3 regions of the Arthrobacter sp. Y3221157 genome follow, and region 3 is predicted to be linked to each of the others. Evidence: riboswitches for the same ligand, from Rfam matches in the RefSeq annotation. Region 3 holds a riboswitch; each other region holds the start of a gene.
The links. Region 3 has a riboswitch for S-adenosylmethionine ahead of AC5RTT_RS12120 (bifunctional o-acetylhomoserine/o-acetylserine sulfhydrylase). Riboswitches for the same ligand answer to the same signal wherever they lie in the genome.

Region 1: another riboswitch for S-adenosylmethionine. It lies ahead of AC5RTT_RS02560 (aminotransferase class V-fold PLP-dependent enzyme); the one in region 3 lies ahead of AC5RTT_RS12120 (bifunctional o-acetylhomoserine/o-acetylserine sulfhydrylase).
Region 2: another riboswitch for S-adenosylmethionine. It lies ahead of AC5RTT_RS12500 (DUF1737 domain-containing protein); the one in region 3 lies ahead of AC5RTT_RS12120 (bifunctional o-acetylhomoserine/o-acetylserine sulfhydrylase).

The regions. Positions count from the first base shown of each region.
Region 1 covers NZ_JBNHFD010000004.1:70,069-80,331, forward strand. Annotated here, with positions in the region: gene AC5RTT_RS02555 (class I SAM-dependent methyltransferase) at 1-392, opposite strand, end outside; gene AC5RTT_RS02560 (aminotransferase class V-fold PLP-dependent enzyme) at 456-1,874, opposite strand; SAM riboswitch class IV at 1,913-2,026, opposite strand; gene hisN (histidinol-phosphatase) at 2,188-3,000, opposite strand; gene rsgA (ribosome small subunit-dependent GTPase A) at 3,049-4,164, opposite strand; gene aroA (3-phosphoshikimate 1-carboxyvinyltransferase) at 4,167-5,546, opposite strand; gene AC5RTT_RS02580 (DoxX family protein) at 5,553-6,101, opposite strand; gene AC5RTT_RS02585 (sigma-70 family RNA polymerase sigma factor) at 6,396-7,160, shown strand; gene rsrA (mycothiol system anti-sigma-R factor) at 7,157-7,417, shown strand; gene AC5RTT_RS02595 (50S ribosomal protein bL37) at 7,520-7,594, opposite strand; gene AC5RTT_RS02600 (PadR family transcriptional regulator) at 7,714-8,328, opposite strand; gene AC5RTT_RS02605 (DUF4097 family beta strand repeat-containing protein) at 8,328-9,155, opposite strand; gene AC5RTT_RS02610 (GDSL-type esterase/lipase family protein) at 9,236-9,835, opposite strand; gene AC5RTT_RS02615 (multifunctional oxoglutarate decarboxylase/oxoglutarate dehydrogenase thiamine pyrophosphate-binding subunit/dihydrolipoyllysine-residue succinyltransferase subunit) at 9,965-10,263, opposite strand, start outside.
Region 2 covers NZ_JBNHFD010000045.1:1,767-12,029, reverse strand. Annotated here, with positions in the region: gene AC5RTT_RS12515 (pyridoxamine 5'-phosphate oxidase family protein) at 1-278, shown strand, start outside; gene AC5RTT_RS12510 (hypothetical protein) at 514-768, shown strand; gene opgC (OpgC domain-containing protein) at 875-3,349, opposite strand; SAM riboswitch class IV at 3,587-3,701, shown strand; gene AC5RTT_RS12500 (DUF1737 domain-containing protein) at 3,715-3,987, shown strand; gene AC5RTT_RS12495 (rhodanese-like domain-containing protein) at 3,984-4,394, shown strand; gene AC5RTT_RS12490 (O-succinylhomoserine sulfhydrylase) at 4,395-5,603, shown strand; gene AC5RTT_RS12485 (DUF1905 domain-containing protein) at 5,600-5,923, opposite strand; gene AC5RTT_RS12480 (glutamate--cysteine ligase 2) at 5,973-7,202, opposite strand; gene AC5RTT_RS12475 (UDP-N-acetylglucosamine 1-carboxyvinyltransferase) at 7,270-8,793, opposite strand; gene AC5RTT_RS12470 (glycoside hydrolase family 25 domain-containing protein) at 8,998-9,831, shown strand; gene AC5RTT_RS12465 (energy-coupling factor transporter transmembrane component T family protein) at 9,828-10,263, opposite strand, start outside.
Region 3 covers NZ_JBNHFD010000042.1:15,915-26,177, reverse strand. Annotated here, with positions in the region: gene AC5RTT_RS12155 (glycine C-acetyltransferase) at 1-446, shown strand, start outside; gene AC5RTT_RS12150 (NAD(P)/FAD-dependent oxidoreductase) at 503-1,609, shown strand; gene hutI (imidazolonepropionase) at 1,621-2,832, shown strand; gene AC5RTT_RS12140 (DeoR/GlpR family DNA-binding transcription regulator) at 2,929-3,717, shown strand; gene AC5RTT_RS12135 (CPBP family intramembrane glutamic endopeptidase) at 3,815-4,594, shown strand; gene AC5RTT_RS12130 (HNH endonuclease signature motif containing protein) at 4,624-6,531, opposite strand; gene AC5RTT_RS12125 (VOC family protein) at 6,710-7,348, opposite strand; SAM riboswitch class IV at 7,510-7,626, shown strand; gene AC5RTT_RS12120 (bifunctional o-acetylhomoserine/o-acetylserine sulfhydrylase) at 7,669-8,994, shown strand; SAM riboswitch class IV at 9,115-9,231, shown strand; gene metX (homoserine O-acetyltransferase MetX) at 9,244-10,263, shown strand, end outside.

The DNA of each region.
Region 1 (10,263 bases), on a different contig from region 3:
CGTGCCAGTTCGGTGCTCGCGGTGAGGGGATCGCACCAGTGCCAGGCCTGGGCAATGGTGACGACGTCGAAGGCGGACGACGGCAGGCCGGTGGCCTCGGCGGTCCCCATGACCGCGGTGGCGACGGGATAGTGTGCCTTCAGCTGGTCCAGCATGTCGGCCGAGGGGTCGACGGCGGTGACGGCCAGCCCGCGTTCCAGCAGGAGTTCAGTAAACTTGCCGGTCCCTGCCCCGGCGTCAAGCGAATCCCTCGCGCCCGCGGGGATGAGCCAATCGGCAGAGTCGGCGGGATAACCGGGCCGGACCCGCTGGTAATGCCTGCCGCCCTGCTGGAAACTCTTGCCCAGCTCCCGGCGCCGCCCGAGATCCAGCTTTGGGCCACCCCGAACCACGTGCGGCCTCCTTCAGTCAATGCCCTGCGGTACCTTCCGAATTTACCGCATCTGCCGGATGGGTCAGTCGTCGGTGCAGGGAGCAGCGCCGGCGGTGCCTGGCGTGTTCGGGGCCCAATGCGGGTAGGTGCGGGTGTCATTGGCGGGAACCCACCGCCCTGCGTCCACCACGTAGTCCCAGCCGAGCCCGTCACGGCGCAGCTTGGCGATGCCGGCCAGGAGCCGCTGGGCATCCTCCAGCCGGGAACCGACGCCGAAGCTGGCGCGGAGCGAACCCGAAGGCAGGCCCAGCCGCTTCAGCAGGGGATGTGCGCAGAAGCGTCCGTCACGCAGGCCCACGCCGTGCTCGGCAGACAGGTACGCAGCCACGAGGCCGGCGTCGTAGCCCTCAACCGAGAAGTTGACCACGCCGATGGTGTCGGTGTCCGGGTTGGTGTCCTTGAAGATCTGGTGCACTGTGACGCTGTCGATCTCCTGGAGGCCCTCCACCAGGAAGGAACGGATGGCGGATTCGTGGGCGTGCCAGCGTTCCTGGTCCAGGCCCGCGATGACCTGGGTGGCCTTGGCCAGGGTGGCGGCACCCAGGACGTTGGGGGAGCCGCCCTCGTGGCGGGCCGGGCCGGTGGCCCAGCTGACGCCGTCGAGCCTGGCCTCCTTGACCGCGCCGCCGCCGGCGAGGTGCGGGGTTCCGGCGTCGAGCCAGTCCGGCCGTCCCACCAGGACGCCTGCGCCGAAGGGCGCGTACAGCTTGTGGCCGGAGAAGGCGACGTAATCGACGTCGTCCGCGCTGATGTTGATGCGGCGGTGCGGCGCCAGCTGGGCCGCGTCCACCACAATGCGGGCCCCGTGCTGGTGGACCAGGGCCGCAAGGGCGCGGACCGGGAGGATTTCGCCCGTGACGTTGGAGGCACCGGTGATGGCCAGCAGGCTGACGCCGCCCTGTTCCAGCTCGGCGCGTACGGCGTCGATGGTTCCCGCGATGGTGTCGGCGGCAACAATGCTGCGGTGGGGAACGCCCTGCCACGGCAGCAGGTTGGCGTGGTGCTCAATGTCCAGGTACAGGACGTCGCCCGCAGGCTGGCCGTCGTTGAGGGGCAGGCAGCCGGCCAGCAGGTTGAGCGAGTCCGTGGTGTTCCGCGTGAAGATGACGGAGTCGTTCGGGCGGCCGCCCACAAAGTCGCGGACGATGCTGCGGGCGTTTTCGTAGACCGAGGTGCTGATCTGGGACGCGTAGCCGGCACCGCGGTGGACACTGGCATAGAAAGGCAGGATCTCGTTGAGGTAGGCGGACACCACCGAGAGGGCGGGGGCGGAGGCGCCATAGTCAAGGTTGGCGTAGCGGATGTGGCCGCCGGAAATCAGCGGTGCCTGGATTTCCGCGCCGGTGACGGCGGCGAGCGGCCGGCCGGCCAGTGACTGGCGTTCGTCAAACACGGAATCAGCGGTGATGGCGGCGTTGGGGGAGACGGTGGCTGTTGTCACAGAGACCTCACTTCAAAACAGGACTCCGCTAGCAAGGGAATCCGCGCTTGCCGCATCCGCTCCGGACCGGCCTGGTCGTCACCCGGGGCACCCCACCGCGAATGGAGGGTTGCCGGCCAGCAAACCGGGGTTTTGCGCTGGCACTCGTGACCTGGTTAAGAGCGTAGAACATGGGGCGGCCAGGATTGAAGCCGGCGCAATTGTTAAGGCCTTTGTTACGTGGGAATGGAAAACAGGCTTTTCGGCGAAGAAGACGACGGCGGACACCTCCTTCTGGAGGTATCCGCCGTCTTTTGTTCGGTTGCAGGGGGGGTTAGAGCAGGTCGTCCAGGCCCGGGTTCAGCCGCTGGAGCACTTCGGAGTGCAGGATCGAATTGGTGGCCAGGGCGTTACCGCCGAACGGGCCGTCCTCACCCTCCAAAGAGGTGAAGCGTCCGCCGGCCTCCACCACGATCGGCACCAGGGCCGCCATGTCGTAGAGGTTCAGTTCCGGCTCGCACGCGATGTCCACAGAGCCCTCGGCCACCATGCAGTAGGACCAGAAATCACCGTAGGCGCGGGTCCGCCATACCGACTCGGTAAGGCCCAGGAACTCGTCCAGGTTTCCCCGTTCCTTCCAGCCGGAGAGGCTTGAATAGGACAGCGAGGCGTCGGACAGGCTGGAAACGTCGGAGACCCGGAGCCGGGTGGCTGCGGCAAGCGAACGCCCCATGTAGGCGCCCATGCCCTTGGCGGCCCACCAGCGCTTGCCCAGGGCGGGGGCGCTCACGACGCCGACAACCGGCTCGCCCTCGTCCACGAGGGCGATCAGGGTGGCCCACACGGGGACGCCACGGACGAAGTTCTTGGTTCCGTCGATGGGGTCGATGATCCAGCGGCGCGAACCGTGGCCGGTACTGCCGAACTCCTCACCGAGCACTGCGTCCCGCGGGCGGGAGCGGGAGAGCTGGCCGCGGATGGCTTCCTCGGCGGCCTTGTCCGCGTCGGTGACCGGCGTCAGGTCGGGCTTGGTCTCCACATGGAGGTCCAGTGCCTTGAAGCGGCTCATGGTCTGGTCGTCCACGGAGTCGGCCAGGACATGGGCCAGGCGCAGGTCATCGTTGTAGCTCGAAGCGGGTTGGATCATGGTTCCAAACTACCGTCTGCAGGCTGTTCTGCTGGGAGATCGGCTTTGTCAGTTGACGCTGCCGAGCTCCTTTGCCTCCTGAGCTTCCTCCCGTGGATCCGCTCCGAGCAACCGGCGCAAGGACGCCAGCCGAGCCTCTCCGGTCGGGCCCGCGTGACCTTCCGCCACCCAAGCATCCAGGCCGCAGTTAACGGCAGTTGCCGTGTGCTTGCAGCCGCGTTCGCAGGCGTCGGTGCCGGGGGAGAGGTCCGGGAAGGACCGCAGGATCCGGTCCGGGTCCACATGCGCCAGGCCAAAGGAGCGGATGCCGGGGGTGTCGATGATCCAGCTGCCCGGCGGTGCGTCAACCAGCCGCAGGGCCAGTGCTGACGATGACGTGTGCCGGCCCCTGCCGGTGACCGCGTTGACGCCGCCGGTGGCACGTTCGGCTCCCGTGAGCGCGTTGACCATTGTTGACTTGCCGACGCCGGAGTGTCCCAGCATGACGGTGACCTTGCCGTCCAGGTAGGACCGCAGCGCGGCAACAGCGGCGCTGTCCAGCCGGGCGGACAGGCCGTCGTCCGAGCGGGCATCGATGCCGGACGCCGCAAGATCGGCGGTCCGGCTGATGATCACGGGAAGGTCGAGGTGAGTGTAGTTGGACAGGAGCTCCGCCGGATCCTTGACGTCCGCCTTGGTGACCAGCAGGATCGGGTCGATGCCGGCGTCGTAGGCCGCGACGAGCGCGCGGTCGATGAAGCCTGTGCGGGGTTCCGGGTTGGCGGCGGCCACCACGATCACCAGCTGGTCGGCGTTGGCCACCACGGCCCGCTCCACTGGGTCAGTATCGTCAGCGCTGCGCCGCAGGAGCGTCTTCCGGTCCTGGATCCTGACCAGCCGGGCCAGGGTATGAGGGTCGCCGGAAACGTCCCCCACGAGGGAAACGAAGTCGCCCGCCACAACGGGGGAGCGGCGGAGTTCGCGGGCCCGGGCGGCGATAACTGTACGCTCGTCAGCGGAGTCCTCGCCCACCACGGCGGTGTACCGCCCCCGGTCAACGGTGATGATCCGCCCGGTCACGGCGTCGTCGTGGCTGGGGCGGTCCTTGGTGCGGGGCCTGGACCCCTTCTTGTTGGGCCGGATCCGGACATCCGATTCGTCCCAGGAATCAGTACGCCTTGCCACCGCTAACCTTCCGCCCCGGTGCGGGCCTCCTGCTGCGGGGCACCGCCCTGGGCGAGCATGTCCGCCCAGAGCCGGGGAAAGTCGGGCATGGTCTTTGCCGTGGTGGCGATGTCCTCCACCTGCACTCCTTCCACCGCCAGGCCCAGGATTGCCCCTGCAGTGGCCATGCGGTGGTCGGCGTAGCTATGCACGACGCCGGCGTGCAGCGGGGCAGGGCGGATCACCAGGCCGTCGCTGGTTTCCTCGGCGTCGCCGCCCAGGCGGTTTATTTCCGTAACCAGCGCGGCGAGCCGGTCCGTTTCATGCCCGCGCAGGTGGGCTATCCCGGTGAGCCGGGACGGCCCCGACGCAAGGGCGCACAGGGCCGCTACCGTAGGTGCCAGTTCGCTGGTGTCGGCGAAGTGGGCACCCTTGATTTCGGGGCCGCCCGTGACCGTGAGGACGCCGTCCTCAAGTGTCACTGTCGCGCCCATCTCGGTGAGGATGCTGCGCCACAAGTCACCCACCTGCTGCGTCTGCTCCGGCCAGCCGGGAATCCGGACGGTCCCGCCTGAAGCCAGCGCCGCCGCGAGGAAGGGGCCGGCGTTGGACAGGTCCTGCTCGATCCGCTGGTCGAAAGCGCGGATGGGGCCAGGTGAGACAACCCAGTGGTTGGGCACCGAGTCATCCACCTGGACCCCGGCGCCGCGGAGGACCGCAACTGTCATGTTGATGTGGTCCAGGCTGGGCACTGGTTTGCCCACGTGCTCAAGATGCAGGCCCTCGGTGAACCGCGCCCCCACCAGCAGCAGCGCGGAGACGAACTGGGAGGACGCGCTGGCATCGATCACCAGGTGCCCGCCGCGGACCTCCCCGCTGCCTTCCACCACGAACGGAAGCGACGACGGCGTGCCCCCATCCTCAGCGGATACCGTAACCCCCAGCGCCCTCAGCGCCTCGATAATGGTCCCCATCGGACGCTTGCGAGCGTGCGGGTCGCCGTCGAACACGCTGGCACCGTTGCGCAGCGCCGCGAGCGGCGGAACGAAACGCATGACCGTGCCGGCGAGGCCGCAGTCAATCCTGGTGAGCGGCTGCGCCGCATCCTGCCCCAGCGGGACCACTTCGAGGTCCGGCCCGAACGCGCCATCGCCCGGCACTTCCGTGATGGTGGCACCGAGCTGGCGGAGCGCCTCGACCATCAGGGCGGAGTCGCGGGAGTGCAGGGGTGCACGCAGGCGTGACGGTCCGTCGGCCAGCGCGGCGAGGACGAGGTACCTGTTGGTCAGGGACTTCGAACCGGGAACCGTGAGAGTGGCGTTAACGGGCCGCGAAGCGAACGGTGCGGGCCAGTGGGGGACAGGAGCTCCGGAATCGTCCCGGGTGGCGGCTGCAGCGGTCATTCGTGCTTATGCCCCCGTGGCCTGTTCAACGGCGCGCCGGACGGCTTTGTCCGCCTTGGCCAGCTTCTTGTTGGTGGTCCTCCGGGCGTCCGAGGCGAGGTGCGAGGCACCCTTGCGGGCATCGGCCGCCAGGTGCTCGGCGCGCCAGGCCAGGCCCGGCTTGCCGGCCGTGTCCACGGAGGCGAGCAGTGCCCCGCCGCTTAGGGACAGGTTCTTCAGCAGCTGGTTGCGGCGCGTTTCGCGGCCCTCCTTGCTGCTGATGTCCGCGCTGCGCCACTCCACGAAGGTATTCAGCAGGGAGATGACGGTGAGCAGGGTGGCCGAGAGCCTGGAGAACTTGCCCAGCCCGAAGAGTACGCCGGCGCCCACCTGGGTCCCGCCGATCACACGGGCCAGCATTTTCTCGTCCGCCTGGAACGGCAGGGACGCCGCAGCCTTGCGGAGCAGGGGGGAGAGCTGCTGCGCCGTGTCGTCGGTGTTCTTGAGCTTATCCACTCCGGCAAGGACAAAGCTGGAGGCCAGCATGGGGCGGGCGAGCGTGCGTACAAAGGGCATGGATTTCCTCCTGGATGGACGAACCGCGTCTTCGGCGGGGAGTCCGTTCTAGTCTTGCACTTTTGGGGAATATTTGCCTGCGACCGGGGGTTATGGCAAAGGCGGGTCGGCAAGGGCGGCCGCTATTCGAATCATGAAATTGATGTTCCACGACATACAGAGCGGAGCTGGGCCTTGAGGCAGGTGTTGTGCGGAGTGGAAGCAGCGGGCCCGTTGGCTGTTGGCCTGGTGGATGAGGATGCCTCCGGGTATGGCTCGCCGCGCGCCCGGAGCCTGACAGTAGACTTGAAGGCAATGAGCACCCTGGATCCGGCCGTCTCGGCCATGTATGAGGCTTCGAACAGCGACGTGAAGGGCACGCCCGGTGCGGCGCCCGTCTCCGCATCGGCTGGTGCCCCCGAACCAGGGGCCGACACCACGGAAACGCTGGTGGACGTCTCGACGGAAACCCCTGAACAGCGGCGCGTCCGCTTCGAGCGTGATGCCATGCAGTACGTGGACCAGCTGTATTCGGCGGCGATGCGGATGGCCCGGAATCCCTCGGATGCCGAAGACCTCGTCCAGGAGGCCTATACGAAGGCCTTTTCGGCATTCCATCAGTACAAGCCGGGAACCAACCTCAAGGCGTGGTTGTACCGCATCCTGACCAATACGTACATCAACCTGTACCGCAAGCGGCAGCGCGAACCGCTCCAGTCCAATTCGGACACGATCGAGGACTGGCAGTTGGCGCGGGCCGAATCACACACCTCCAGCGGGCTCCGTTCCGCTGAGGCAGAGGCGCTGGACCACCTCCCGGATTCCGACGTCAAGCGCGCGCTCCAGGACATTCCGGAAGAATTCCGCCTTGCGGTGTACTTCGCGGACGTCGAAGGCTTCGCGTACAAAGAAATCTCAGACATCATGAACACGCCCATCGGCACGGTGATGTCCCGGCTCCACCGCGGCCGGCGAATGTTGCGGGACATGCTGGCGGAATACGCCGCCGAGCGCGGATTCAAATCGGCCGCGGATGCACAGGACACGGCTGCAAGCACACAACAGGAGAGCAGGAAATGAGCGACTGCCAGGGATTGGGCGATTGCGACGACACCCGGATGCAACGCATCTACGAATACCTCGATGGTGCGTTGACCCGTGAAGACATCACGGAGATCAAGAACCACCTGGATGACTGCCCGGAGTGCACGGAGCAGTACGACCTCGAGTGCGTCATCCGGAACATGGTCAAACGCTCCTGCACCGAAGCTGCACCGGACAACCTGAAGAACGCCATCCTGGACCGGATCCACTCCATCCGCACGGTGGAGGCATAGGGCCCATACGCACGCCCGGACAGCTGCAGTAGAAAGCAAAGGACCCCGGAAGCCGATTGGCTTCCGGGGTCCTTTGCTTGAACCGTAGTCCCTGGCATTTGCCTAGGTGTTGGGGCGCTTCCCGTGGTTCGCGCCGCCACGCTTACGGTCACGACGCTTGCGTGCACGCTTGCTCATAGCTGGCCTCCTTACTGTCGGTACTCAAAAGAGCTGCCCTCAAGTCTCCCACAACATCAGTGCGCCCGCGAACCGGGAGCGCCCGCATGACCTGCGATTCGGCGCTGCCTGCCGGCGCCTTACGGCTTCAGCGAGTTCCGGACGGCGATGCGGGCCTGCTCCAGCACTGTGCGCATGGTCTCCAGGGTGACAGGGCCCAGGGGCTGGCTCCGGGCGTGCAGCCGGAGTTCGGTGCGGAGATCGTCCCGGAACTCCTGGAGCATCAGCTCGGCCTCCTTCAGGGACCGTGATCCTTCCGGCGGCACCCTGCCGCCGGGAACCCGGAAGTCCGTTGCGTGGGCGGCTGTGCGGGCCGCCTCGGCCGTGGCAGCCAGGTCCGCCCGGAGGCCGCGCATGTTGCTGCGGATGTCCTCCCGCAGGCCGTCGGCCAGCCTCCGCACTGAGGCCGAGATGTCGTTCTCCACCCCGGCCAGCTCGTCCCTCCGCCGGTTCAGCTCCGCGAGTCCTGCAGCGGTGATGTGGTAGTTGGTGCGGCGGCCGGCCGATTCCGTGGCCACCAGGCCCTCTTCCTCCAGCTTTCCCAAACGGGGATAGATGGTGCCGGCACTGGGGGAATACGTCCCGCCAAACCGGTCCTTCAGGGCCTTGATGAGTTCGTAGCCGTGTTTAGGGCCGGATTCGAGGAGTGCAAGCAGGTAGAGGCGCAGTGCACCGTGCGCGAATACCGGGGGCATCAGTGCCCCGTTTCCGCATTTCCGGCATTCGAGCTGTGGAAGATGGAGGTCTTCCCGGAAACCGAGTTTGTCCGGACCAGCATCAACTGCTCGTCCGGTCCTGCAATGGTCTCAACTTTCCCGCCCACGGACGTGTAGTGCCGGTTGCCGATGACCACGGCGCCGCTGGCAGACTTGGCAACAATGTCCACACCGACGTCGTGGGGCAACCGGATGGTGACGTCGCCGGAGACTGAGTTGGCCACGAAGTCGTTGGCGAAGCCGTGCAGGTCGAAGGTCAGGTCACCGCTGACGGTGTTGGCGCGAATGTTCGTGAAGTGGCCGGACGCCGTCACTTCGCCGGAAACACTCTTTGCGGTCAGGACGCCGGTATGGTGACGGGCAGTCACTTCGCCGCTGACGGTGTTGACGTGGAGTTCCCCGACTGTGCCGTCCGCCATGACCGATCCGGATACCGTGTTGAGCCGGGTGTGCCCGGATACTCCGGACACCAGGCCGTCGCCGCTGACGATGCCGGCCTCGACTTCCACGTTCCCGGGAACGGCGATGCTGATCACTGCGGAATTTTCGCTGTTGTGGCTGACTGCTCCCATCAGATTCTTGAACCAGCCCTGGGGGCCGTGCAGCTGGTGGCGCACTTCAAGGCGGCCGTGGTTGACGGACACCTCCACTGGATCACCGTGGACGTCGGATATTTCGATCCGGGTGACGGGCTCCTGGTGGACCACAACATCGAACCTGCCCTGGACCATGCCCAGCTTCAGGGACGTCACGCCGTCCACATCGATGGTCTGCGGGCTGCTGACGGACCAGTTCTGCTCAGACATGGGAACCTCCGAAGGCGATATATCGTGTACAGATCACGCTACCTCTGGCTGTGGAGCGCGTCAAGATATATCGCGAACTGCTAGGCGGGGGCGTCCATTCCCAGCCACTGGAACCAGCCGCGGTGCAACACCAGCCACGCCATGAGGCCATACCCTGCCTGGCCGGGCGTTCCGGCGTTGGCAGCCAGGTCCTGCCGCCACTGCTCGTGGTTCAGGAGCGGGGAGAAGGTATCAACGTAGAGGTGCTTGCGCCGCGTGGTGACGTCCGCGAATGCCGTGTTCAGCTCGTCCAGCCGGCGGTTCTGGGCAGGATCGAGGGTGGGCGGCGGACCCACGACGAACACTTCGATCCGGTTCTGCGAGGCCGAGTCCAGGATGTTCGCCAGGTTCAGCCTGCTGCGCGCGGTGGAGAGGCCGAATTCGATGTCGCGGCCGGAGAGGCCGATCACCAGGCGGTTCTCGGTGTGGCTGCTGAACCTCCGTCCGGCCTCCTCCAGCCACCGGGCGGCCAGGCCCTCGGTGCCTTCCTGCGGGCAGGGGAGGGCGTAGCTTTCCAGGAGCAAGCCGTCCTGGGGAGTGCGGGCCAGGACACGGCCCAGCCAGCCGAGCGCCCGGGGATCTCCGAGTCCGGCCAGCAGTTCATCTCCTACAGCCGCAATGCGCAGCTTCCTGTCTTCCACACGATCCTCTTTACGTCGTTCCCTGGCCGCTGCCACCGTTGGTGCAAGGGGGCGGCGCTGTCCATCCATTAAACAGAACTGCCCGGCCGGAGTCTGGGATTTCGACGTCCGGCCGGGCAGCCTCAGTGCTTACTTGCGTGCAAATGCCTGCTTCAGGAGCACGTCCTGCTCCGCGGCGTGCCGCTTCATGGAGCCGGCGGCCGTGGAGGCAGACGCAGGACGCGAGACCAGGCGGATCCGGCGGTCCAAGGCGTCCGGCAGGTTCAGGCCGATGAACGGCCACGGACCCTGGTTGGCGGGCTCGTCCTGGGCCCAGACAACCTCGGCGTTCGGGTACTTGGCAAGCTCAGCCGCGATCTCGGCGTGCGGCAGCGGGTAGAGCTGCTCGACGCGCACGATGGCCGTGGTCTTGTCGCCGGTCTTCTGCC
Region 2 (10,263 bases), on a different contig from region 3:
CCGCCCAGGAGCGCCCGGCCGCCCTGGAAATCGACGGCTACGATCCGCACACGGAGGAAGCTTGGAGCGTGGTGCTGCGCGGGGACACCGAAATCATGGAAGACCAGGCGGAAAAGGACGCGGTGGACGCGTTGGGGTTGGAGCCTTGGCAGCCCGGAGAGAAGAGCCACTACATCCGGATTTCCCCGCGGGCCCTGACCGGCCGCCGCTTCAGGGTGGCCCGTCCGGACATCTGGAACACCCGCCTGCAGGACCGGCGGCGGGCCTCGTTCGAATAGTCCGCTTCGCTGGGCCAGCCGGCATTGAAAGCGGTGTACGGGCGTGTTAATCAAGACGCTTGCCGGATGTTTAGTCTACGCGTAGAGTCTACACTGTAGATAGGCGCCAATCGCGCTTGTGGGGTCCTCCTTTCGTGAAGGACCCAGTTCCACTCCATTGCCCCGTGCACGGCATGTGAGGTCTGTTGCTGTAGCCGAACGGCAGCGCCACCGCACTTAGCGAAGGGAAGCCGTCATGGCACATTCGCAGTTCGACATCTTTCTCCGTGAAGCTACCTACCTCGACCAAACCTCTGAACACAGCCTGGACCGTGACCGCCTGTACGGGCTTTACACCAGCTGGTGCTTCATCAATCAGCAGGCACTCAGTCCGGAGGACAGCTTCTGGGCTGCCATGCGCGACAGGATCAGCCCGGACCGCACCGGCCTCCAAATGAAGGGCCCCGCGGCCACCGACTACATCATGGCCAGTTACCCGGGCCTGGTCTAGGACAACCGGGCCCAGGACACAACGGCGGCGTGAACCAAGGGCAAGGGCCCGCGGTTCCCGTCGCTTTTTTATGTCGCGAACAGCCGCCGGTGCCCGGTGCCGGCTCCTAAGTAGGAATGATCCGGAAAAGGAACTTCGTCCGGACCATGACCCACAGCAGCCCCAGCACCGCGGCGTAGGCAGCCGTGTTCAGCAGGACGTTCTCCTGCTGCAGCGCAGGGATGTTCGCCACCACGGCAATCAGCACCACGTGCATGATGAACACGTACAGCGTCGCGCGGCCCAGCGGAATCAGGAACCAGCCCAAAGCCCGCTGCACCGGCTTCCAGTACGCGGTGAGGAATGCGTAGGCAGCGACCACCAGGACCAGGACGTTGAGGAGCCGGCCGGGTGCCAGGTAGGTCCGTGCAAAGAGGGCGTCGTAGACCGTCCGGTACACGGTGTCCGGGACGATGGCCAACCGGACATCGAAGCCGTTGGCAAGATAGGGGTTCCCCCAGGACAGGAAAGCCAGCAGGAACGTGAGCACCGTGCAGGCGGCCACCACCCATGTCCGCGCCGAAAGCCAGGTGACAATACTGCGCCGGTGGAATCCGGCCACCAGGCCGAGCACGAACAGCACCTGCCACACGAGCAGCGGGAACGAATCCTCGAACTGCGACGGCAGGAGCCGGAAGCGCGTGGCGGCGCCGACGGCGTAGACCGCCAGGGTGCCGGCCAGCACCCACACGGCCTTGCCCCGGTTGAGGGCAGCAAGAATAAAGGGGCCGGCCAGCAGCAGCACCACGTACAGCCCCATCACGTTGAACTGCCACGGACCGAACTGCAGCAGCAGGATGGCGGGGAGGACCTGGGCCGGCACCGGGAACTGGAAGAGTTGCTCCATTCCTGCATACAGGTCGTAGGTCCGGCCGGCGCCGTCGTGCCCTGCCCCGCCGGTCCCCTGGTCCGCGAAGGTTGTTAGCGCGTCGATACGGAGAACCGGCAGCAGGGAAGCCAGGAAGACGCCCACGAGGACTATCAGTGATGTCAGGTAGAGCTTGCCGGCGCGTCTGGACGTCAGGTCCACGACGGTTCCAAAATCGTCTTTCACCCGGGGCCCGTAGACCATGCCCACCACCAGACCGGAGAAGAGGACAAACAGTTCGGCACCCGAAACGAAGCCCACCGCCTCCTGGGTCAGGAGCTGGAACAGGGACGTCATGCCCAGGTGGTTGACCACGACGAACACGATGGCCAGTCCGCGCAGCAGGTCCACGCGCGAATCCCTGCCGGACGGGTCCGTGTAACCCCAAGCTGTTGCGGCGTGAACGCGCCGCGGAATCTGCCAGAGGGCCACCAGGAGGATGACGAGCGCGGCCCCTACTGTCCAGGCGGCAGCCCCGGCCAGCGTGTTGGCCCGGAGATAGTCGCTGCCGCCGGTGGACACTTCCGTGACGGGACCGGTCACCAAGGGCGAGGCCTCCAGCCGGTCCAGCGCCGCCCGGGCGATCTCCGGGCTGCCGGTCAGGAGCCAGTCGATGCTGGCCACGCCGGTGTCCCTGGTGCTGGTGCGCTCGTCCCAGACCACCGCGGCCGTCCTGCCAAACTCTGCCGCCGTGGCAGTGCCCACCACCTGGTCCCACCAGCCGGTCTTGATCTCAGCCTCGGACGCGCCGCCGGACGCGGGGCTGTAGAAGGCGGCGGTCTGCAGCAGGAACGGCTTGGCCCGCTCCTCGGCATAGGTGGCGTAGAAGTTTTCGCCGCCCGAGGCCGTCAGCATGTCCTCCAGTTCACCGGCGCGCGGAACGGTATTGACTGCGGCGCCACCGGCGGTGTCGTCATGGAAAGCCGTCAGGCCAACCCAGTCCACGGCATCATCACCCGGATAATACGGTTCGTAGGCGCTGTCAGACCCGTCCCAGGCCCTGTCGCCGTTGGTATCCAGCAAGGCGAAACCGTCGCTTCCGCGGGCCGGCGCGTTCCGGTTCCGGTCAAAGGGGTAGTCCTTGCCCAGGTACGGCTCCCAGACCATAACCGTCCGGCCGTCGTCGGAATCCCCAAATGCCGCGGAGACAGCCTGGAACGCCTTCCGGTATTCGGCGGGCTGCTGGCCCCACTCCACCCAGGAGGCGTTCATGTCCGGGGCAAACCGCACCAGCACCTGCCCATGGAACTGCGCGGTAAGCCGTCTGATTTCCCCGGCGAATGACTCGGCAGCCGTGGCGTCTATCTGGTCCAGCGGCACCGTGGGCTTGACCGTGAGCATGGCGTGGGCACCCTGGAGCGAGGACTGTTCAAGGAATCCCTTGATGTCGTTCTGCTCGGAGGAGCGGTAGGGAAAAGCGATGTCGTGTCCATAGACAGCCGGGGACGCTCCCAGCCGCTCGGCAAACCCTGCAGCGGTGTCCTCGCCCCATTCCAGGACGACGCCGAGCAGCGGCTTGCCCGCATCCGGTGCGGGTTCGGCTGCCCGGGCCGCCCCCGCCGGCAGGACCGCAGCCACACACGCAACAGCAAGTACGGCAAGGAACGCCCAGGCCACGCGAAGACGGGGGGTCAGGGCCGGACGGGTGCGGCGGCAGGGCGCGGCTGTTCGCATGTTCAAGGGACCCCCAGTGCTGGTCTTTCGCGGCGGGGCGCTGCCCCCCCCAAGAACTGTATCGGGCCGTCCCGCCGGGATGGGAAAGAAAGGCCCGCCCACCTGCGGTGATACCGCAGTCGGCCGTTCACCGGTGACCGCACCGCGCCGCCGCCTTCGGCAGCGTTTCCGCTTCAGTTACGCAACATGACGACGACGGCGATGCGGCCGCCGGTGCCAGATGTTACGTTTTTGGGGAGTAATGAGTACCGGCGCCAAGCCCTGACTGGCCGGTCGGCAACCCTCCTTCCGCGGCGGGGTGCCTCAGGTGAATACTCGGCATATCGACCAATTCGAGCTGCAAGCGTGAGAGAAGGAGACCCGTCGTGTCCGACGCCCCCGAAGAAAAGTTGTCCTACCGCCTCATCAGCGGCCCGGACAACCGTGAATTCTGTGAGCGGATCTCAACCGCACTCGCCGACGGCTACGTCCTGCACGGAAGCCCGACGGCAGCCTTCAACGGCACCAGCGTCATCGTGGCCCAGGCCGTGGTCCTGCCGGCCGCCATCGCATCGGCGGACGCCGCCGTCGCCACCGCTGTTGACGACCTGGAAGCAGCCAACGAGGACCTCGAGTTCGACGGCGAGGGCCACGCATGAGCTACGCAGGAGACCTGACGCCGGAGGAAGCCTGGGCCAAGCTTGAGCAGGGCGCCATCCTGGTGGACGTGCGCACCGAGGGCGAATGGGCGCACATCGGCATTCCGGACACCAAAGCCACGGACAACGATCCGCTGTTCATCCAGTGGACATTCCCCGGCGGCATTCCCAACCCGGATTTCCTGAAGGACCTGAGCCAGCAGGCTCCGGAGGATTCCAACACGGAGCTGGTGTTCATCTGCCGCTCCGGCCAGCGCTCCATCTCCGCCGCCATCGCCGCGACGCAGGCCGGCTTCACCTCCTACAACGTCCTGGAGGGGTTCGAAGGCGACCCGGACCGCTACGGCGAACGGACCGTCAATGGCTGGAAGAACCGCGGCCTGCCGACCAACCTGGGAAAGAACTAAGTGACCTTCAATAACGACGCCGCCGGCTGGAGCCCCGACACCCAGGCCGTCCGCGGCGGGCTGGACCGCACCAACTTCCAGGAAACGTCCGAAGCGGTATTCCTGAACTCGGGTTTCGTCTACCAATCCGCCGCTGCTGCGGAACGCGCCTTCACCGGCGAGGACGAGCGCTTCGTCTACTCCCGGTACGGCAACCCCTCCGTGGCGACCTTCCAGGAGCGGCTCCGGCTGCTCGAAGGAACGGAGGCGTGCTTTGCCACCGCCTCCGGCATGTCCGCCGTCTTCACCGCCCTGGGCGCCCTGCTCGCAGCCGGGGACCGCGTGGTGGCCGCCCGTTCGCTCTTTGGTTCCTGCTTCGTCATCCTCAATGAAATCCTGCCGCGGTGGGGCGTGGAGACCGTCTTTGTGGACGGTCCGGACCTGGAGCAGTGGCGCGCCGCCCTGTCCCAGCCCACAACCGCCGTCTTCTTCGAGTCTCCGTCCAACCCGATGCAGGAGATCGTGGACATCGCCGCGGTCAGCGAACTCGCGCACGCTGCCGGGGCCACCGTCGTCGTCGACAACGTCTTTGCCACTCCCCTGCTCCAACGCTGCGGCCAGCTGGGCGCGGACGTCATCGTCTACTCCGGCACCAAGCACATCGACGGCCAGGGCCGGGTGATGGGCGGTGCCATCCTGGGCACCAAGGAGTACATCGAGGGTCCGGTCAAGCAGCTGATGCGCCACACCGGCCCGTCGCTGTCGCCGTTCAACGCGTGGGTGTTGACCAAAGGCCTGGAGACCATGGCGCTGCGTGTCAACCACTCCTCCGCCACCGCCCTCCGGCTCGCCGAATGGCTGGAGCAACAGCCTGCCGTGAGCTGGGTGAAGTACCCGCTGCTGAAGTCGCACCCGCAGTACGAACTTGCTGCCAAGCAGATGCGCGCCGGCGGCACGGTGCTCACCCTTGAGCTCGCTCCGTCCGGCGGCCGCTCGGGCAAGGAAGCCGCTTTCGCGCTGCTGGACGGGCTGCGGATCATCGATATCTCCAACAACCTGGGCGATTCGAAATCCCTGATCACGCACCCCGCCACCACCACGCACCGTGCGATGGGGCCGGAGGGACGGGCTGCCATCGGCCTCAGCGACGGCGTGGTGCGCCTGTCCGTTGGGCTCGAGGACGCCGACGACCTGATCCGCGACCTCGAACAGGCCCTGAAACAGATCTAGCTTTCTCCCGGCGAAGCATTGTCCGGCTGCAGCTCCAGCCGGACGTCCAAGCTATCGCCCGCCTTGATGCGCGCCTTTTCCCGTACAGCTTTCTTGACGGGAAGCAGGTACGAGCCCATTTTGCTGTCCGGAAAGATGGACGTCAGCCAGCGGTGGCCGCTAATTTCCACCGCGACCTTGACCGAGCCGAAGGCCTTGTTGCCGGCCTCGCTTTGCTCTGCAATGTCGTCCGCCACGTCCGGCGGCAGGGTGAGGAAGTGCCAGCCCGCTTCGCCGGGATAGAGCCAAAGTTCGGCATGAAAAGAGTACGACGGCGCCACGCGCCGAGTATGGCACGTGGCCTTCCTTAACGCCACGGTTACGAACTGGCTAGGCCTGCCGCACCCGCAGCAGGTCTGGAACGGCATCGACTTCCGAGAGGTCCAAGTCGCCGCGCATGGTGACGTTCACGGCATGCCGCACCACGGCGCCGAAGCCCATGTCCTTGGCCGATGGTCCAGACAGCAACCGGTCACGGACCCGGCGCTGCTCGGCTGCCCCTGTGCCGCGGGCGATGATCGCTTCCACGCCTTGCCGCGCCAGGTCGAGCTCACCCTGTTCCTCCAGCACCGGCGCGAGGTACTCCACCAGGGAACGCACTACCTCGGGCGCGGGGGCCGGCCGGAAGCTTCCAAAGTCCAGCAGCTCCCCTCCGAGGCCCCCGCTGCTGGCCTGCCAGGAAGCCATCCTCAGCAGGACAGTCGGTACCGGTACAGGTTCCACGCCTTCCCGCCACTCCCGGCCGGCGGTCTCCACGAGGGCACGGACCAGGACCGCGAGGAGGGCCGCATCCTCGGCCCGCAGGCAGACGTCGGCCACCCGCACCTCCACGGTGGGATGGTTGCGGGACAGCCGGGCGTCGAAATAGATCATCCCTTCGTCCAGCATCACGCCCGTGTCCAGCAGCCTGCTGACCAGCCGGCGGTAGGCGGCGTAGGTGCCGTAGATGCCAGCCGGTCCCGCCGTCGGCCAGCGGTTCCACGCCTGGGTCCGGTAGCTTTCAAAACCGGTCTCCAGCCCGTTCCAGAACGGCGAGTTGGCGCTGAGCGCCGTCAGCACGGCCAGTTTGTCGCGGATGCGGTCAAGCACCGCCACGCCTTCTTCGGGTGACTCCACAAAGGTGTGGACATGGAAGCCGCACGTCAGCTGCTCCTGGGCGGTCAGCCCAAAGCGTTCCAGCATCCTGGCGTAGCGCGGATCAGGAGTGGTGTGGCTGTTCAGGCCCAGCGGCGAGGTGGCCAGCGCGGCGACGCGGGCGTTGTGTTTCTTCGCGGCCTGGTCTGCGAGCATCCGTCCGGCCCTGATCTGGTCCAACAGGCTGCCGGATTCAAGGCAGGGCCGGGTCTGGGTCTCAATCTGCTCAAGCTTCAGTTCGGCACTGAGGCCCGTCTCGTCGTCGTCATGGACCGTTTTGTCCTCGGTCTCAAGCGGATGCGGATCCTGGGCGGAATCGTCGGCAGCCACCCGGCGGCCGGACAGCAGCGCGTCGGCCAGCGCCAGCGGCTCCCCGGTCTCCGGATCAACAATCAGGAGCTCTTCCTCCACGCCGAATGTACGCATATTGACATTCTGCGGCAGCGGGAACGTATTTGAAGCGGCCCCGCCGTTCATGACGAAGCGTTAATGCTCAGTCCTGGAAGTACTCCACCTTGGCGCCGATGGTGTTCAGCCGCTCCGCCAGGTCCTCATACCCGCGCTCGATGACGTAGATGTTCCGCAGTTCGGACACCCCGCGGGCCGCAAGCATGGCCAGCAGCAGGCACGCTGCCGGCCGCAGTGCCGGCGGGCACCCGACTTCGGCCGCGCGCCACTTGGTGGGCCCGTTGACATAGATGCGGTGCGGATCCAACAGCTGCACCTGGGCCCCCAGCCGGTTCAGCTCCGTCAGGTAGATGGCACGGTTCTCGTAGACCCAGTCGTGGATCATGGTCTGGCCTGTTGCATTGGCTGCTATCACGGCGAAGAACGGCAGGTTGTCGATGTTGAGGCCGGGGAACGGCATGGGGTGGATTTTGTCTTCGGGTGCGTGCAGCTCCGACGGCTTGGTGGTGACGTCCACCAGGCGGGTCCGGCCGTTGCGCGCCATGTACTCGCCGGAGATTTCCAGCTGCTGCCCCATCTGGCCCAGCGTGGCCAGCTCAATCTCCATGAACTCGATGGGCACGCGGCGGACCGTGACCTCGGAATGTGTGACGATCCCGGCGGTGATGAGGCTCATGGCCTCAATGGGGTCCTCGGAGGGGAAGTACTCGATGTCCGCATTGATAACCGGCTTGCCCGTGATGCTGAGGGTGGTGGTTCCCACACCCTCGATGGTCACGCCCAGCATCTGCAGGTAGAAGCAGAGGTCCTGGACCATGTAGTTGGGGCTGGCGTTGCGGATGACCGTGGTTCCCTCGCGGTGCGCGGCGGCCATGATGGCATTTTCGGTGACGGTATCGCCGCGCTCGGTGAGGACGAAGGAACGGTCCTGGGCATCCGGCGGCGGTGCCTGGATGGCGTAGAAGCCCGCCGTGGCCTCCACCGAAAGCCCGAACTGGCGCAGGGCCTGCATGTGCGGCTCAACCGTGCGGGTCCCCAGATCGCAACCCCCGGCATACGGAAGCCGGTATCCCTCCGTCTCATCCAGCAGCGGTCCCAGCAGCATGATGACGCTGCGGGTCCGGCGCGCGGCATCCACGTCCATGGCCTCAAGGTCCAGGACGGCCGGCCGGCGGAGCCGCAGGTCGGTATCGTTCAGCCACGTGCACTCCACACCGATGCTGGTTAGGACCTCCACGATCCGGTTGACTTCCTCAATCCTGGCCAGGCGGCGGAGCACGGTGGTGCCGCGGTTGATCAGGCTGGCGCAGAGCAGGGCGACGCCGGCGTTCTTGCTGCTGTTCACGTCGACGGCGCCGGATAGGGTCCGCCCGCCCTCCACGCGCAGGTGCGTCATCTGCGGCTTGCCCACCTTGACGATGCTCCGGCCGAAGATGCTTTCCAGGCGCTGGATCATCTTCAGGCTCAGGTTTTGCTTTCCCTGCTCCATCCGGGCCACCGCGCTCTGGCTGGTTCCCAGCTCGGCAGCCAGCTGGCCCTGGGTCCAGCCCTTCTCGGTCCGGGCATCCCTCAGCATGGCGGCAACGTGCTCAGTTGTTTCCTGCGTCATGCCAGAAATATATCATAAATGAGTTATTTGGCGTCATTACAGCCGCGTAACGGCCCGTCCAGGCCGGACCCTACCCGCTTTATGCGATAGAAATCTTGTTGAGGGAACGCACAGTCATTCTTGAGCATGAGCCGCTTGTCCCGCAGGCACCCCGGCGGGAGACTGGAAGTGCACGTCCCTTCCCCGGCACCAAGGAAAAGCGCAATGCTCCGGCACCATGCCCGCCCGTTCGCGTTCAGGCTTGCCTGGCTGCTGGCGGCAGCCGTCCTGCTGGCCGTAGCGGGTCCTGCTTCCGCCGCGCCCTCCCCGGGCGAGGGCGGCCAGTCCCTGCTCGGCAACGACGTGTCATGGCCGCAATGCAACAAGGATCTGCCTAAGGGGCAGGCTTTCGGGATCGTCGGCGTCAACAACGGACTGGCGAACACCACCAACCCCTGCCTGGACGAACAACTTGAGTGGGCAGCCGCTTCCCCCGGCCTGCCTGGCCAGCCGGCGGTTTCGCTGTACGTCAATACCGCGAATCCGGGAAGCTCCGGCTCCTGGTGGCCTGTCAACGACGAGTACCCCATCGGGCGGCAGGTCCACAATCCCTACGGCCCCTGCAGGGAGGGGGACTACGGCAAAGCCTGCGCCTACATGTACGGCTGGGCGAAGGCCTACGACGACGCCTACGTCCGGGGAATCACTAATCCCGCCGACTATGTCTGGTGGCTCGACGTGGAGACCGAAAACAGCTGGTCCGGCGACAAGGACGCCAACCGCGCCGTCCTGGAGGGCATGACGGACTTCTTCCACAGCATCAACGTCAAGGGAGTGGGCATCTACTCCACGTCCCTGCAGTGGGGCCGGATCGTTGGCAACGTCAGCAGCACCAGCAACCTGTACCGATTGCCGAGCTGGCTGGCCGGCGCCCGCAACGCGTACCGGGCGGCCGGCGCGTGCCTGAACGCACCGCTCACGGGCGGGGGCACCGTGGTCCTGACCCAGTTCGTCGCGCGGGGTTTCGACTACAACCATGCGTGCACGCAGGAACCCTAGCTTCCCAGCCACACCATGTTCCAGGTGCCGGCAGACACGGCCGCCACCACTGCGAGTCCCGCCACGAGCAGGCCGCCCGCCAGCACCCACGCATCCAGCACACTGTAGGTTGAGGCGCGGGCCCAGGTTCGGGTCCCGCCGCCAAATCCACGCGCTTCCATGGTGACTGCCAGCCTCGACGCCCGCCGGATGGCCTGAACCAGGAGGCCGAAGCTTTGCCCCAGGGTGGCTTTCGCCCGCTGCAGCACGTTGCCGCGCGACCCCACGCCGCGCGCGCGGCGTGCCATGCCAATGGTTTGCCACTCCTCCGCCAGCAGGCCCACCAGGCGCATGGCGGCCAGGGTGCCCAGCACGAACCGGTGCGGCAGGCGGGCCTTCTGGGCCAGCGCGTCCGCGAGATCGGTGGGATCGGTGCAGCTCATCAGCAGCACC
Region 3 (10,263 bases):
CCTCCGGCGGCTACGTTTCCGGGCGCGCCGAGATCGTGGCCATGCTCCGGCAGAAGGCCCGGCCCTACCTCTTTTCCAATTCGCTGGCTCCGTCCATCGTCGCCGCCACCATCAAGGCGCTGGACCTGGTGGAGAACTCTGCCGGCCTGCGGCGGCAGCTCTTCGACAACGCCGCTCTTTTCCGCCGCCGGATGACGGAGGAAGGCTTCGACCTGCTGCCCGGCGAGCACGCCATTGTCCCGGTCATGTTCGGCGACGCCGTCCTTGCCGCCAAGGTGGCTGACCGGATGCTGCAGCACGGTGTCTTCGTCACCGCATTCAGCTTCCCGGTGGTGCCGCGCGGTGCCGCCCGCATCCGGGTGCAGCTTTCGGCCGCGCACTCAGCCGACGACGTCGAAGCGTGCGTTCAGGCCTTCGTCGCCAGCCGCGCGGAAGTGGCTGCCTGACCCTGGCACCGGTCACCGGCAGCCGTTTCTGCAGCAACTCTGCAAGGATGGAACGCATGGCAGCACATTACGATGTCCTGATCGTGGGCGGCGGCATAGCCGGACTGTCCCTGGCGTCTGCGCTGGCGGGGAAATGCAGCGTGGCGCTGGTGGAGGCCGAGCAGGAGCTGGCCTACCACACGTCCTCCCGGTCGGCCCGGCAGCTCATCCCCAGCTATGGCCCGCCCGTGGTCCAGGAGCTCACCGCCAGGACACTCGAGCTGATCGCCGCCCGCGACGCCGAGCTGCCGGAGCCGGTCCTCACGCCGCGGAGCTTCATGCTGATCGGCAGCGAGGCCGGCGTCGCGGCGGAAGCCAGCGGCTCCATGAAGCCCATCACCCATGCGGAAGCGCTGGAGCTCTGTCCGGCGCTGGTTCCGGAGTCGTTTGCCGCTGCAGGCCTGGACACCGGATCGTTCGGTTCCAATGCACCGCTGCTGCTGGAGGACCACCGGCAGCGGGCAGTGGCCGCCGGGGCCGACATCTATACCGGTGCCAGGGTCCATTCCGCGCAGCGGCTCGGGTCCGGCTGGGAAGTGGGGGCCGGCACGGAAGCCTTCCAGGCGGGCGTGCTGGTCAACGCGGCGGGCGCCTGGGCCGACGAGCTGGCCGTCATCAGCGGGGTGGAGAAGCTGGGCCTGCAGCCGTACCGGCGCACCGCGGCGATTGCCGCCGTCGAACGTCCCCTGCCTGAGGGGAGCCCCATGGTGGCAGCCGCGGACAACACGTTCTACTTCCGGCGGGAGGGGAACGACGTCCTGATCTCGCCGTCGGAGGCTGTGCCCAGCGGCCCCGAGGATGCCCGGCCCAGGCCTGGTGACGTCGAACGCCTGGTGGATCTGCTGAACACCGTGACAACCCTCGCTATCACCGGGGTGCGCAGTGCCTGGACCGGGCTCCGCACGGAAGCGGCCGACGGGGTTCCGGTGGCGGGCTTCGACGCCGAGGCGCCGGGCTTTTACTGGCTCGCCGGACAGGGCGGCTACGGGTTCCAAACCTCCTCGGCCATGGCCGAACTGGCGGCGGGGCAGATCCTTGCCGGCCAGGACGGGACCGATGGGACGGTTCCGGTATCCCGGACAGCGCAGGCGCTGGCAGCCACGCGCTGGTCCATCCGGCGCTGAACAATGGTTGCATGAGCACCCTGATCACCAACATTGCCGAACTGATGACCCAGGACCTGGAACACCGGGTCCTGAAAGACGCGGCGGTAGTGATCGAGGGGGAGCGCATCGCCTGGATCGGGGCGGCCGCCGACGCGCCTGCAGCCGACGACGCCGTTGATGCCGGCGGGCGGGCCGTCCTTCCCGGCTGGGTGGATTCGCACACCCACCTGCTGTTTGCCGGTGACCGGACGGCTGAGTTCGAGGCACGCATGGCGGGGGAGCAGTACGCTGCCGGCGGCATCGCCGTCACCATGAACGCCACCCGCGCCACGTCGGACTTCGACCTCACACGCCTGGCAATGGGCAGGGTGGCGGAAGCGGTCTCCCAAGGGACCACCTACCTCGAGACGAAGACGGGCTACGGGCTGGACGTGGAGCATGAGGCCCGCAGCGCACGGATTGCCTCCACGGCTGCGGACCAGGTGACCTACCTCGGCGCCCACCTGGTTCCCGCCGGCCAGGATCCGGAGGCCTACACGGACCTGGTGTGCGGCCCCATGCTGGCTGCCGTCCGCCCTTTTGTACAGTGGGCTGACGTGTTCTGCGAGGAGGGAGCCTTCACGGCGGAACAGTCCCGCAGGGTTCTGCTGGCCTGCCGGGACGCCGGCCTGGGGCTGCGCGTGCACGGGAACCAGCTCGGTGAGGGCCCCGGGGTCCAGCTGGCCGTGGAGCTACGGGCCGCCAGCGTGGACCATGTGAACTACCTTTCCGCCGGGGACGTCGAAGCCCTGGCCGGAACCTGGTCCGGCTGGGACGCAGCCCATGGAACCGGGGAACGGGGCACGGTGGCCACCTGCCTGCCTGCCTGCGACCTTTCCACCCGCCAGCCGCTGGCCCCGGCGCGCGCACTGCTGGATGCAGGCGTCCAGGTGGCGCTCGCCTCCAACTGCAACCCGGGCACGTCCTACACAAGTTCCATGGCGTTCTGCGTTTCCACGGCTGTCCTGCAGATGCACCTCAGCGTGCACGAGGCGGTACGGGCGGCCACCTACGGCGGGGCGCTCGCGTTGCACAAGGATACCGGCCACGATGCCGACGGCGAACGCGCGGTGGGCTCAATCGCCGTCGGCCACCGTGCGGACCTGCACGTGCTCAACGCGCCCTCGGCCACGCATCTCGCCTACCGTCCCGGCATGCCGTTGACGTACGCTGTCTGGCGGGCCGGAGTGCGGGAACGGTAGGCCGCTGAGGGCTTAGTGACGTTAGATGATCATTTCGCGTCTGTTATGATCAGAAAGCGTCATCCGAAGCGGTGGCTGTTGTATTGAGAGGCCTGCATGACCCGCACCGACCGACTGACCGCCATTCTCGACCTGCTGGCCAAGACCGGGCAGGTGGAAGTCGACGAGATCGTCAGCACGCTCGGGGTATCGCCGGCAACGGCACGGCGGGACTTGGACAGCCTGGCCAAGCGCCGGCTCCTCACCCGTACCCGCGGCGGAGCTACCACCGGTGCCCTGGCCTACGACCTTCCCGGCCGCTACAACCGTGACGACCACGCCGAAGCCAAGGAACAGATCGCCCAGGCTGCCTCCGCCCTGATCCGGCCCGGTGCGGTGATTGGGCTCTGCGGCGGCACCACCAGCACAGCCCTCGCCCAGATCCTCGCCACCCGCGAGGACCTGAACGCACCGTCGAACCAGCCCACCCTGACAGTGGTTACCAACGCCATCAACATCGCAGGCCAGCTGGCCGTGCGGCCCAACATCAAGGTGATGGTCACCGGCGGCATCCTCAATCCGCGGTCCTACGAACTGGTGGGGCCGTACACGGACATCATCATGCAGAAAGTTGTGCTGGACATCGCCTTCATCGGCGTCAACGGCATCGATCCGGAAGTGGGTCCCACCAATACCGGTGAGGGCGAGGCCTCGGTCAACGCCCTGCTGGCCAGCAGGGCACGGGTGTCCTACGTCATCGCCGACTCCTCCAAGGTGGGGGTGCGTGCCTTTGCCACCATGGACGGCTACCACTTCACCCGGCTGATTACGGATGCGGGCATCTCCCCGAAGGACAAGGCTGCCTTTGAAGCCAACGGCACGGAAGTCATCGTGGCACCTGCCTAACCGCCCGGCCTGGGCGTACCGGGCAGCGGCACCGGGCAGTGGCGGTCGGGGTTTAGGCAATCAGCCACGATCCAGAAACTGCAGGCAAGATGGGTACATGCTGGTTCCCTCCCGCCGTCGTCTGAAGCTCGAAGTCTGGATTGTCCTGGGCCTATCCCTTGGCCAGTCCGCCGTGTACTCCGTGGTGCAGCTGCTGGACAAGATGACCCGGGCTCCGCTGGCCGAGGGAACTTCGACACTCAACCGCTCCCAGAGCACCCGCGAGTATTTCGACCTGACGTACCAGCTGCTGGACATCATCTTCGCCCTGGTGCCGGTGCTGCTGGTGATCTACTTCCTGACGGACCAGCGGCAGGCGGCCACGGTTGACCGCGGCAATCCTGGCTCTGCGTTCCGGAAGTTGGGCTTCGACTTCGTCCGGCCTGGCAAGGACCTGCTGCAGGGTTTGGGGCTCGCGGCCCTGATAGGGATTCCCTCCCTGGGCCTTTACGCCGCGGGCAGGGCGCTGGGCATCACTACTGCCATCATCCCCAGCGCGCTGGACGCCTACTGGTGGACCGTGCCGGTCCTGATCCTGTCCGCCCTCCGGCACGCGGTGGTGGAGGAGGTCATCGTGGTGGGGTACTTGATGAACCGTTTCGGCAAGTTCGGCTGGAGTATCCCGCTGTCCATCGCGGCGAGTTCGTTCCTCCGCGGCACCTATCACCTGTACCAGGGATTCGGTCCCTTTATTGGCAATGTGGTGATGGGCATCGTCTTTGCCTGGCTGTACACCCGGACTAAACGGGTTATGCCCCTTGTCATTGCCCACGCGCTTCTGGACATCGTGGCATTTGTCGGATTCAGCCTCTTCGGCAGGGCCGTGGGGCTGGGGTAACAGCTACGTTTGGAGCAGGGCCGGGTTGCTCAGTGCCCATAGCTCAGGGCCGGGTCGCTGAGGGCCCAATCGCTCATGGCCGGGTCGCTGACGGACAGGTCCTTTTGTGGGTCGGGTGGCAGGACGACGGGCATGGCGTAGAAGTTGTCCCACACGGGGTCGTAAGGTGCGATGTCGTCAGCGTCGATGAGGTTGTCGTCCACGGGTTCTTCACATGGTAATTCGGCGCAGGCTTGTTCGCTCCAGGGCGGTGCTGATTCCAGCCATTCCGGAGGGAGCCATCCCTCGGCAGTGGAGACAACTTCTCCAGTTTGTCCTTCTGGATGCGGCACGGTATTCAGTTCCTGAACCAGTACGTGGTTTGGCCAGATGGTTGGTTCCCGGTCGGGTTGTTCGGCAAGGTATGTGCGGCCGGTGGGTGAGGTCCAGCCGGGTGGTGTGTTCCGGGTTGCTTCGGTGGGTTCCCAGCCGGTGTTGTGTTTGAGCCGGTGGTGCTTTGGGCAGAGTTGTGCCAGGTTGCTGAGCCCGGTGGTGCCACCGTGCTCCCACGCTTGGAGGTGGTCTGCTTCGTTGTCGAGCGAATGGTTGTTACAGCCGGGGAAGGTGCATTTGCCGTCGCGGAGGCGGAGGGCCTGGCGCATGGCTCTGGTGAGCCGGTAGCTGGTGCGGCCGATTTCCAAGGGTGTTCCGTCGGCGGGGTCGACGAGGACACGGTAGAACGAGTCGGCTCCGTCGGCGACGAGTTTGCGGGCCATCGACGCCGGGATCGGGCCGTACCCGTCCAGGGTGGCTGGTTCATCGGTTAGGCCGGTCAGGGCGAACACGGGGACGGTGACCAGCACGTCGGCCCGGGGTGTCGGGACTTTCCCGACCGCGGGGCTCGTTTCGCCAGCGGTTGTTCCGTCCAGGCGGGCTCCATACTCTCCGATAACGCCGGTAAGCGTCTGATCATCGGCACTCAAGTCCGCAGCCGATTCGTCGGAGCCGACAATTGTGGCGAGCCCGAGGAATGCGTCGGGGATCTGTTCCTCGATGACAGCCTGTTCCTGCGAACCGGTGCCGGGTTGGTTGCTGTTGTCCCTGGCCGTGCTGCCTGCGGAAGGGTCTGTGGTGGGGGCGAGGAGGCGGCGGGCGAACTCGTCAGCCTTGATCTGAGTCAGGGTCCGGGTTTCGTTGGGTCCTTGCAGGCCGCGGGCGGTGGCGGTGTTTTTGTTCCAGATTGCAGTGGCGGAGTCGGCGGGGAGGTAGGCGGAGATCCAGGCCATGCCGTCCCGGTCCCGGTGGAACTCGACCCGCCGGTCGGCCACGGATTTGGCATGGCGTTTTTCGATGGAGTCGGGCTGGTGGCGTTCGCGCCAGGCACGGACCCTGGCCCGGAGCCGGGACGGTACGAGGGCGGTGGCGGGGCAGCCCCGGGCCGGGTTCGGTGCGTCCGGGTCCAGGAAGTGGTCCGCGAGGGCCACGGCGGCGGTATGGTGCAGGGCCTCTGTTTCGTCAGCGATGATCTTGGCGCCCTGCCAGGACAACGCCCCCGAAGACAGATTCCCGTAGACGGAGGGGAGGGAGCAGACCCGCCGGGCCTGGGTGATGAACGCCCCTGCGGCCCCGGAGCTGATGGTCAGGATCCCGGCGATTTCTTCCACCGTCGGGATCTCCTGAAAAGTCCGTTCCTGCACAGTGGCGTCCGGCGGAGTCGTCGCATCCTGAAGCTCGACGGCGATGGCCGCGTCCCGGGCCTTCAACGCAGCGACCTGGGCTTCCAGCCTCGCCACAACACCCAGCCGTTCCAGCCGTAGCTCATATGCGCGCTGCAAGACGTTTGTCTCTTCATCCACGGAATTTCGCAGCTGCGCGTCGTCAAGGAACAAAGCGTCGAGGGCCGCGACAGAGGCATGAATGGCCGCCATCTCCGCTGCCGTCCCCCCGACGTTTCCCACAAGAACATCATCGGTGGGGGCACTGACATTATGCGCGCCTGCTCCCCAAAGACTTGGGCCCGCGGGAAAGACGCCCGCCGGTTAAAGCAACTTCGGCCGCCATCGGGAGGTGACGCCGTTCTCACATCCTGATGGCGGCCGAAGTCGGCTCGGGCCGTAACGCCCGGTCAAAGGAAGGTCAGATGGTGACCGCTCCGTTTTGGGTTTCGAAGGTGACGGAGAGGATGCCGGGCGTACCATGCGGGGCAACCCACTCAACTGCAACATCCTCCAGCGGCTTTTCCACCGGTTCGCCCAGCCATTCGGTGACCCGGGAGGCCGAGCCTGCGATGGTCAGGCAGCTCATCTTGATGTTGCTCTCGTAGGCGTTGGACGGGTGGAGCGACGGATCGCCCTCCCACTTCAGCATGTAGGGCACCTGGGGATCGGCGATGAGGCCCAGGATTCCAATCTGCTTCCACACCAGCTCGCGGCCGTCGGGAAACTTGCGGTTGCCGTTCACGGCAGCCCGTCCCAGGCGTGCCTCGAACGGAGCAAGGTCGTCCACTTCGACGCACCAGCCCATCCAGCCGCCGCCGGCCGCGGAGCGGGCCCGGACGGCCTGTCCGAAGGGAGCCTTGTCCGACGCAGGGTGGTCCAGGACCTCCACGACCTCAAGGTATTTGTGTCCCGCGAGCGGGATGATCATATTCCGGGTACCGAACCGGGGGTGTACCCCGCCTTTCACTGCCTCAACGCCGAGGGCAGAAGAAATACGTTCGGTGGTGGCCGCGAGGCCATCGTGTTCACAGGCGTAAGAGACGTGATCCATGCGCATGCCATCATCTTGGCACTTTGTGATCGGGCTCTCAGCTAAGGATACCCTTACTGGGATTTTCCGATTTCAGCACCCTCGAAACCTGCTCCATGGTAGGAACACGGGACCATGTTCGTCACATTGCTGTTCGCCCGGCCCGCCGCATTCCTACACTGGGCTCAGGTCATGAGTGCCAGCAACAGCCCCGGCTCGCTGGCCGGCAACCCTCCATCCGCGGCGGGGTGCCCCGGGTGAGGACCTGGCCGTCCGGCAAAAAGGCCGGATGGCAAGCGCGGCCCGTGGTGCTTCCAGCATGCCGGGCCCAGTCAAAGGAGCCTTGAATGTCCAACGGATGGTCCTTCGAAACCCGCCAGATCCACGCCGGCCAGGAACCGGATGCTGCCACCGGCGCCCGTGCCCTGCCCATCTACCAGACCACCTCCTTCGTCTTTCCCAGTGCCGATAGCGCTGCCAACCGCTTCGCCCTCGCCGAGCTTGCCCCCATCTACACGCGCATCGGCAACCCCACCCAGGACGCGGTGGAGCAGCGGATCGCGAGCCTTGAGGGAGGCCTGGCCGCGCTCCTCCTCAGCTCGGGGCAGGCGGCAGAGACATTCGCCGTCCTGAACATCGCCGAGGCAGGCGACCACATCGTGGCCAGCCCCAGCCTCTACGGCGGCACCTACAACCTGTTCGCCCACACCCTGAAGAAGTTCGGCATCTCGGTGACCTTCGTGGCGGACCCGGACAACCTGGACCACTGGCGCGAGGCGGTCCAGCCCAACACCAAGCTCTTCTTTGCAGAAGTGGTGTCCAACCCGCGGCAGGACGTGCTGGACATCGAGGGCGTCTCCCGCACCGCCCACGAGGCCGGCGTGCCCCTGATCGTGGACAACACGCTGTCCACGCCATACCTGATCCGGCCGCTGGAATGGGGCGCGGACATCGTGGTCCATTCGGCCACCAAGTACCTGGGCGGCCACGGCGCCGCGATCGCCGGCGTCATCGTCGATTCAGGCAAGTTCGACTTCAGCAAGGACCCCGAACGCTTCCCCGGCTTCAACACCCCGGACCCCACCTACAACGGCCTGGTATACGGCCGCGACCTGGGCGAGGGCGGGGCGCTGGGGGCCAACCTGTCCTACATCCTCAAGGCCCGGGTCCAGCTCCTGCGCGACCTCGGTTCCGCCGTTTCGCCCTTCAACGCCTTCCTGATCTCGCAGGGCCTGGAGACCCTGAGCCTGCGCGTGGAGCGCCATGTGGCCAACGCCGGGGAGGTGGCGCGGTGGCTGGAAGCAAGGGACGACGTTGAATCCGTCGCCTACGCCGGGCTGCCTTCCAGCCCCTGGTACGAGCGCGGCCGCAAGTACGGGCCCAGGGGCACCGGCGCCATTGTCGCCTTCAACCTGGCCGGCGGTGCCGAGGCGGGCAAGCGCTTCGTGGACGCCCTGGAGCTGCACTCGCACGTGGCCAACATCGGGGACGTCCGCTCGCTGGTCATCCACCCGGCGTCGACCACCCACAGCCAGCTGTCACCGGAGCAGCAGGCGGCCGCCGGCGTCGCTCCGGGACTGGTCCGCCTGTCCGTGGGCCTGGAGCACATCGACGACATCCTCGCCGACCTTGAAGCCGGGTTCCGTGCCGCCAAGGAGGCGCAGGGCGCCTGATCGGACGGGCCGGGCAGCAGGGCCCGACGACGGGTGGCCGGCCAGGTGGGCAAAGCCGGGGAAGTCACAACCAGTCACACTCTTGGCCCGGGCCGGGTGGTGTTTCGTACACTCGAACCAGGTCATGAGTGCCAGTGACAGCCCCGGCTTGCTGGCCGGCAACCCTCCTTCCGCGGTGGGGTGCCCCGGGTGAAGACCTGGCCTGCCGGTCATTCCGCCGGTGGGCAAGCGCGTAGAAGAGGTCTTGCCATGACGGTTACCGTCACCCCTACCACCGTTCCCGAGCACGGAATTGTCCGCTACGCCTCCATCGGGGGCCTGGAACTGGAAGCCGGCGGCTACCTGCCGGACGTCACGCTCGCCTACGAAACGTGGGGCACGCTCAACGCGGACGGCAGCAATGCCATCCTCATCGAGCACGCCCTGACCGGCAGCACCCATGTCACCCGCGGCGACAGCGACGAACCCGGCTGGTGGGAACAGCTCGCCGGCCCCGGTGCCCCCGTGGACACGGACCGGTTCTTCGTGGTGTCCATCAACATCGTGGGCGGCTGCTACGGGTCCACCGGGCCGTCGTCGCCCGCCCCGGACGGGACACCCTGGGGTTCCCGCTTCCCCCTGGTGACACTGCGGGACAGCACCGTGGCCGAAGCCCGGCTGGCAGACCAGCTCGGCATCGGCAGCTGGTACGCAGTCCTAGGGGGTTCCCTGGGCGGTGCCCGCGCCTTGGAATGGGCCATTACCTACCCGGAGCGGGTGCAGCGCTGCGCCGTGATTTCCGTGGGCGCCGCCAGCACGGCAGAGCAAATCGCGTTTGCCCAGGCACAGACCCTCGCCATCCGCCAGGACCCCAACTTCAACGGCGGCGACTACTACGGCGGCCCCTTCCCCGAGGAAGGCCTGGCCTTGGCGCGGCGCATCGCGCACATCACCTACCGCTCCGCCGCCGAGCTGGAGGGCAGGTTCGGCCGGGAGCCCCAGGCCCCGGAATCACCGCTGCAGGCTGACTGCCTGTCGGGCCGCGGCCGCTACCAGGTGGAGAGCTACCTGGACCACCAGGGCAACAAGCTGGTCCAGCGCTTCGACGCCAACAGCTACATCGCCATCACCGAGGCGCTGATGAGCCACGACGTCTGCAGGGAACGCGGAACGCTGGCCGAGACGCTGGCCCGTTCCGAAGCCCGGTTCTTCATCGCTGCAGTCGACTCGGACCGGCTCTACTTCCCGTCACAGTCGCGGGAGCTGGCGCGCGCACTGCCCGGGGACGTG